2 regions of the Cryobacterium arcticum genome follow, and region 2 is predicted to be linked to the other one. Evidence: predicted binding sites of a transcription regulator. Region 2 holds the regulator's gene; the other holds the start of a gene.
The links. Region 2 encodes HspR, which represses chaperone genes until heat shock. Its sites were predicted from a motif close to AAGTTGAGTCNNNNNGACTCAACTT; they were not measured.

Region 1 (3,400 bases), 870 kb from region 2:
GATGTCGGAGGCCTCCAGGCCCGGGCACGCGTTGATGGCCCGGCGGCCGGCCTCCACGAAGAGCTTCGTGGCCTGCTCGATGTAGAGCTCGTTGCGCACGCGGGTGCCCGGCACGAGCAGCCGTTGGGTGGCGGCGTCGAAGAACTGCGGCTCGGCCACGGTGGAATCGAGGGTGAGTTCCTCGATCACGGTATGCCGGGTGTCGATGCCCGACAGGTTGAAGGAGGCCGTGACCAACCGCTGCGCCAACCGGCTCAGGCCCGGTTGGGCGGCGAAGATATCCCGTACCTGCTCCTGCACAAGGACGGTGGGCGGTACAACGGTCTGGAGCGCTCTCAGCGTGACGGCCATGCCCCAGTGTTACACGCACTTTCGTGGGCGCACACCCCCCTGGCCCGGCGCGGCGCGAACGGATGCGCCCGCCCGGGTCCGGTCCGGCCGTTACGGCAGCCGGTCGAACAGCCGGGTCGCGGTGATGGCCAGGGCGAATCCCACGGCCACGATGGCGGTGACCGCGCCGAGGTAGGCCGCCGGAGCGGCTGAGGTGCCGAACGCGCCGGTCGCGCCGATCCCCACGGCCACGGCGGTGACGATCGCCGCCAACACGGCGATCCACGTCTGCAGGCGCAGGCCCACCCGCGCCGGGGTGGGGGTGCGAGCGGCGCGTTGACGGCCGCCGGCCCGGGTGAGCACGGCGCCGCCGACGCATCCCCAGAACGACACCACGAGCAGGGCGGCGATCACGTCGCTGGGCCGGTGCCACAGGCTGACCAGAGTGGAGACACCCGCCGCCACGGCGAAGGCCGCGCCGATGGTGCCCGCCAGCCACCGGGTATGCGGGCTGGCCACGAGGAACACCACGAGCGCGGAGGCGGCCGCAACCGTCGTATGCCCGGACGGGAATGAGTTGGACACGTAGCCCTCCACGCCGAGGTCCGGCCGGGTGAGGACGATGTTCTTAAGCAGCTGGGTGGTGATCACCGCGGCCATGGCGCTGCCGACGGCCACGAGCAGCGGGAACCAAGCCCTTCGCACGGCGGCGATGGCGAGGCTCACGATCGCACCGACGCCGACCATGACGGAGGGGATCAGGTCGAGCAGACTGAGGGTGACCGTGGTTCCCGTCGTGCCGTTCTCGGCCCCGTTGAACGCCAGCTGGTCGATGGCCTGCCCGGTCTCGTCACGCACGAAGAACAGGTACAGCGCGAGGAATGCGACGGCGCAGAGCACGGCGGCGCTCACGTAACGAGCAGGGGTGAGGCGGGAGGGCGAAGACACCCTCTACTGTCCCACGCGAGCATGGGTGAACCGTGAAAGCGCGGTGCACAAGTAGTGAATGCGCCGTCGTGCCGGCCACCCCTTGACAGGGGATACCGGCGGCGTAGCGTCGGAACATGTTCAGTAAGAAGACGAAGCAGGCGCGCGCCGACGGCGCGGCCGTGCGGCGTCGGGAGCCCGATGACCCCCGCGACCGCGGCGGCTTCCCCGGGCTGGAAGGCGACTTCGAGTCGGAGCGTCGGCGCGCAGAGACCGCCAGCAACGAGCACGGCGAACCGTACGAGCACGGCGAGGGCGAGACCCCGGTGCTGCCGTCCACGACGCCCGGCCTCACCCACCCCTGACCGCTGGGCGGTGGCATTCTCCCGGAGCGCATCCGGTGGTTTACCGTGCCCGCGGGCGCGGCTGAGACTTCGCTGAGCGCGCACGTGCACGGGTTGCGAGGCGTCCTGTCGCGACAAATAATAGTTGTAGTTGAGTCGACTCGGCTCAAGTTTGAAACCCACGGCCGGGCCACCAGGTCCGGGCCGACGTAACGAGGAAAGTGAGTTGAACATGGCCATGAATTACGATCCCTTCCGCGAACTGGATCGCGTCGCCGGTGCCCTGATGGATGTGCGCGGCCCGCGGGTGATGCCCATGGACCTGTACCGGTCCGGTGACGTGTACGTGCTGGATGCCGACATGCCCGGCATCGATCCCGGCTCGGTCGACATCGATGTGGACGGGCAGCTGCTCACCATCCGGGGCGAGCGCACCCTGGCCAGCCACGACAACGTGAAGTGGCTCACCCGGGAGCGCACCGCGGGGTCGTTCCTGCGCCAGTTGAACCTGGGGCAGGGCATCGACCTCGACAACATCAGCGCGAAGTACGCCAACGGCGTGCTGTCGGTGACCATCCCGGTGAGCGAGGCCGCCAAGCCCCGCAAGATCGAGGTGAGCACCGAAAACACTGACCAGCAGGCGACCCTGACAGTGAAGGAAGGCGAGAAGCACCTGGGGAAGTAAGCCGCCGGATCCGCCCGGTGGACCCATGGACCCGGAGGGAATTCCCTCCGGGTCCTGTCTTTTCGCGTGTTGTACACGCTATGTTCATATTTCTCTGATCGACTGAATTTGTAGCATCCGCAGCGCAATCCCCGTAAAGTGCCTAAGTACCAAACGAATGGAAGCTCCGTGAGCATTCGAACGGCCGAATACCCCAGGCCGGATTATTTCCTTCTCCACCTCAGTGACACGCACCTGCTCGCAGACGGTAACCGTCTGTACGGCAGCGTGGACAGTGCCGCACACGTGCAACGGTTGTTTGCGGATGTGGAGGCGTCGGGCAGCAAGCCGGACGCCATCATCATCACCGGCGACCTGGCCGACAAGGGCGAACCCCATGCCTACGCGCAACTGCGCGGCATCGTGGAGCCCGCGGCGGCACGACTCGGCGCCAAGGTGCTCTGGGTGATGGGCAACCACGACAACCGGGCGAACTTCCGCACCGAGTTGCTCGGCCAGGAGCCCAGCCTCGCGCCGATCGACCACGTCGACTACGTCGGCGGGCTGCGCATCATCACCTTCGACACCACGGTTCCGGGCAGCCACTACGGCGAGATCTCCGAGCGACAGCTCGAGTGGCTCAGCGAACAGCTCAGCTTCCCCGCGCCGGACGGAACCATCCTCGCCATGCACCACCCGCCCGTGCCGAGCATGCTCGACCTGTCGGTGTCGGTGGAGCTGCGCGACCAGGCCAGCCTCGCGCAGGTGCTGCGCGGCACGGATGTGCGCAGCATCCTGGCCGGGCACCTGCACTACTCCTCCACCGCGACGTTCGCCGGTATCCCCGTGTCGGTGGCCTCGGCCACCTGCTACACGCAGGACCTCAACGTTCCCGTCGGCGGCACCCGTGGCCGCGACGGCGCCCGGGCGTTCAACCTCGTGCACGTCTACGCGGACACCGTGCTGCACTCGGTGGTGCCGCTGGGCGATTTCGAAGCGCTCGACTACATCGACCCGGCCGAAAGCGCCCGCCGGCTGGCCGCATCCGGTATCGAGATTATGCCTGCTGGGTCTCTGCCCGCGTACCGCGAGCCGCCAATGACCAGGCCGATCCCGGTTCTGCGCTGACGTCGCC
Region 2 (3,400 bases):
CGAGATCCTCGCGGCCCCGCCCGTGAAGACGGTCTTCTCCGAGCGGATCCCGCTGGGCCTGTAGCCCCCGACGGTTGCTCAGGCAGCCGTGCCCACCCGGTCGTCTGCTGCACCGAGAACCTCGGCACCGGTCCGCGCGGCGGCGACGTCTTCGAGCAGTTGCTCGAGGAACGCCGACGCGGCCGGGCTCGGCTCGTCGGCCACGGCCACGGCCACGGTCCACTCGGGCACGCTGGCCGGCAGCGGCACGGCCACGAGGTCGTCGGGCCGTTTCTGCGCGAAGCTTGTGGGCACGATCGCCACACCGAGGTTGTAGCCCACCAGTTCGAGCAGCGGATGCACGTCGTTGACCTCCAGCGCCGCGCGGTACTCGAAGCCGGCCGCGGCGAAGGCCCGCCGGGCGAGCATGTGGGCACCCCAGCCGGCCTGGAATCCGACGAGGGGCTCGGCCCGGAGGGTCTCAAGGTCCACCTCGGTCAGGGACGCCACGGGGTGATCGGGGTGGCAGAGCACCACCATCTTCTGGCTGCTCAACCGGTGCAGCCGCACCCCGGGCGGGGTGTCGCCGGTGACGACGACCAGGGCCACGTCGGTGGTGCCGCTCGCCACGCCCTCGATGAGCTCGACCGAGCCCACCTGGCGCAGCCGCACCTCCACGCCCTGGTTGGCGGTGCGGAAGCGGGCGAGTTCGGCGGGCAGGTCCACGGAGCCCAGGCAGGGCTCGGCGCCCACGGTGAGGCGGCCGCGCATCAGGCCGCGCACCGCGGCGACCGCGTTCTGGGCGGCGGAGGCGCTCGCGAGCGTGCGCAGCGCATCCGCCAGCAGGGCCTGGCCGGCGGCCGTGAGCTCGACCCGACGGGTGCTGCGGATGAACAGCGAGGTGCCCAGCTCGATCTCGAGCGCCCGAATGGACGCGGAGAGCCCCGACTGGGAGATGTGCAGCAACTCGGCTGCCCGGGTGAAGTGACGTTCGTCGGCGACCGTCACGAAGTGCTCAAGCTGGCGCAATTCCATTGTGCAAGTCTATGACTGAGTATGGCTGCAATCAGAAGACGGCACGCTGATCGAGCTTGGGTCGCGAGGTCTCGACAGGCTCGACCGACGGGACTGGCGCGACCCACACGCTGGTTGAGCTTGTCGAAACCAGGCGACCTGCGACGACAGGCCGGCTCACCAGGTCCCGACAAGCTCGACCGACGCGACTGGCGCGACCCACACGCTGGTTGAGCTTGTCGAAACCAGGTGACGTACGACGACAGGCCGGCTCACCAGGTCTCGACAAGCTCGACCGACGAGACGGGAACGAGCACAGACAGGGTCACCAGGTCTCGACAAGCTCGACCGACGGGACTGGCGCGACTGGCGCAACCCACACGCTGGTTGAGCTTGTCGAAACCAGGCGACCTGCGACGACAGGCCGGCCCACGAGGTCTCGACAAGCTCGACCGACGAGACGGGAACGAGCACAGACAGGGTCACCAGGTCTCGACAAGCTCGACCGACGCGACTGGCGCGACCCACACGCTGGTTGAGCTTGTCGAAACCAGGCGACGTACGACGATAAGTCGGCTCACGAGGTCTCGACAAGCTCGACCGACGAGACGGGAACGAGCACAAACAGGGCCACCAGGTCTCGACAAGCTCGACCAACGAGACTGGCGCGACCCACACGCTGGTTGAGCTTGTCGAAACCAGGCGACGCACGACGACAGGCCGGCCCACGAGGTCTCGACGAGCTCGACCGACGAGAAGGGCGCGACTACACGCCGGATCGGGTCTCTACTTGTCGAGGGGGCGCCAGATCACGATCTGGTTGGAGCGGCGGGTGCGGGTTCCCGCGCGCATCGAGATGACCTCGCCGGCGGAACCGGCCGCGAAGACGCGGCGGCCCGGCCGGTTGAGCAGCTCGTCGGCCAGGGCCGCTTCGAGGTCCCCGACGCGGCTTTGCAGCGAGCGCACGGTGTCCTCCAGCGCGAGAATACGGCGGATGCCCTCCAGGCTCACGCCCTCGGCGCCCAGGTCGGCGATCTCCCGCAGCCGGGCCACGTCGCGCATGGAATAACGGCGCGAGCGGCCCGGCGTGCGGTCGGGGCTGACGAGGCCCAGGCGGTCGTATTGCCGCAGAGTTTGCGGGTGCATCCCGGCAAGCTCTGCGGCGGTACTGATCACGAAGACCCGGGTGTTCTCATCCATTGACGTTCGTTATCCCTTGGCCCGGGCGATGAGTTCGTCGCGCGGGTTCTCCTTGGGCAGGGCCTCGTTGAAGGCGAGGAGCTTCTCCTCGGCGTCCTTCGAGAGGTGCGATGGAACGGCCACCTGCACCACGGCGAGCAGGTCGCCGGTGCCCTTCGGCGTGACGACGCCGCGGCCCTTGACCCGCAGCACGCGACCACTGGGGGTGCCGGGTGCCACACGCAGCTTCACCGGCGGTCCGCCCAGGGTGGGCACCTCGATGGTGGCGCCGAGGGCGGCTTCGACAAAGGTCACGGGCACGTTCACACGCAGGTTCAGACCCTCACGCTCGAAGACCGGATGCTTGCGCACGGTCACGGTGAGCACGATGTCGCCGGGCTCGCCGCCATCCGGGCTGGGTTGCCCCTGCCCGCGCAGCTTGATCTTCTGACCGTCGGCGACGCCCGCGGGGATCTTTACCTTGATCGGCCGACCCTCCTGCGTCTGCAGGGTGATCTGATCGCCATGGGTGGCCGTGATGAAGTCGACCGTGGTGGACGCGATGACGTCGCGGCCCTTGCTGGGGCCACCGAAACCGCGGTAGCCGCCGCTGGGCGTGCCGAACCGGCCGCCGGCAGCGCCGGCACCCTGTCCGCCACGGCCGAACATGCCACCGAGGATGTCGTCGAAGCCGGCCTGCTCATAGGAGTAGCCCTGTTGCCGGGCTCCCCCGCCGAACATACCGCCGAAGACGTCGTCGAACCCACCCTGCTGGCCACCCTGGCCAGGGGCGGTGAAGCGAGCTCCACCGCCCATGGCGCGCACGGCGTCGTACTCCTTGCGCTGTTCGGGGTCGCCGATCACCGAGTGGGCCTCGCTGATCTCCTTGAACTTCGCCTCCGCTGCGGGGTTACCCGGGTTGGAGTCGGGGTGGTACTTCCGAGCGAGCTTGCGGTACGCCTTCTTCAGGTCGGCGGCGGAGACGTCTTTCGAGACCCCGAGAACCTTGTAGAAGTCCTTGTCGAACCAGTCCTGGCTAGCCATCGCTCGGTACCTGCACGACGACCTTGGCGACCCGCAGCAGCGAGGAACCGAGGTAGTAGCCGGTCTCGACGACATCGCCGACGGTTTCCACCTCGACGTCCGGGCTGGGCTGCTGGAAGATGGCCTCGTGCACGGTGGGGTCGAAGACGTCGCCGACCGAACCGTACGGCTTGAGGCCGATGCG

Region 1: PA27867_RS13595 (Hsp20/alpha crystallin family protein) is a predicted target of HspR. The motif match lies at 1,750-1,774, and genes of this name have one in related genera.

Annotation. Positions count from the first base shown of each region.
Region 1 covers NZ_CP016282.1:3,011,064-3,014,463, forward strand. Annotated here, with positions in the region: gene PA27867_RS13580 (type III polyketide synthase) at 1-351, opposite strand, end outside; gene PA27867_RS13585 (phosphatase PAP2 family protein) at 442-1,278, opposite strand; gene PA27867_RS13590 (hypothetical protein) at 1,395-1,622, shown strand; gene PA27867_RS13595 (Hsp20/alpha crystallin family protein) at 1,834-2,286, shown strand; gene PA27867_RS13600 (phosphodiesterase) at 2,455-3,393, shown strand; gene PA27867_RS13605 (stealth family protein) at 3,323-3,400, opposite strand, start outside.
Region 2 covers NZ_CP016282.1:3,882,540-3,885,939, forward strand. Annotated here, with positions in the region: gene PA27867_RS17640 (putative quinol monooxygenase) at 1-64, shown strand, start outside; gene PA27867_RS17645 (LysR family transcriptional regulator) at 79-1,014, opposite strand; gene PA27867_RS17650 (heat shock protein transcriptional repressor HspR) at 1,780-2,193, opposite strand; gene PA27867_RS17655 (DnaJ C-terminal domain-containing protein) at 2,203-3,216, opposite strand; gene PA27867_RS17660 (nucleotide exchange factor GrpE) at 3,209-3,400, opposite strand, start outside.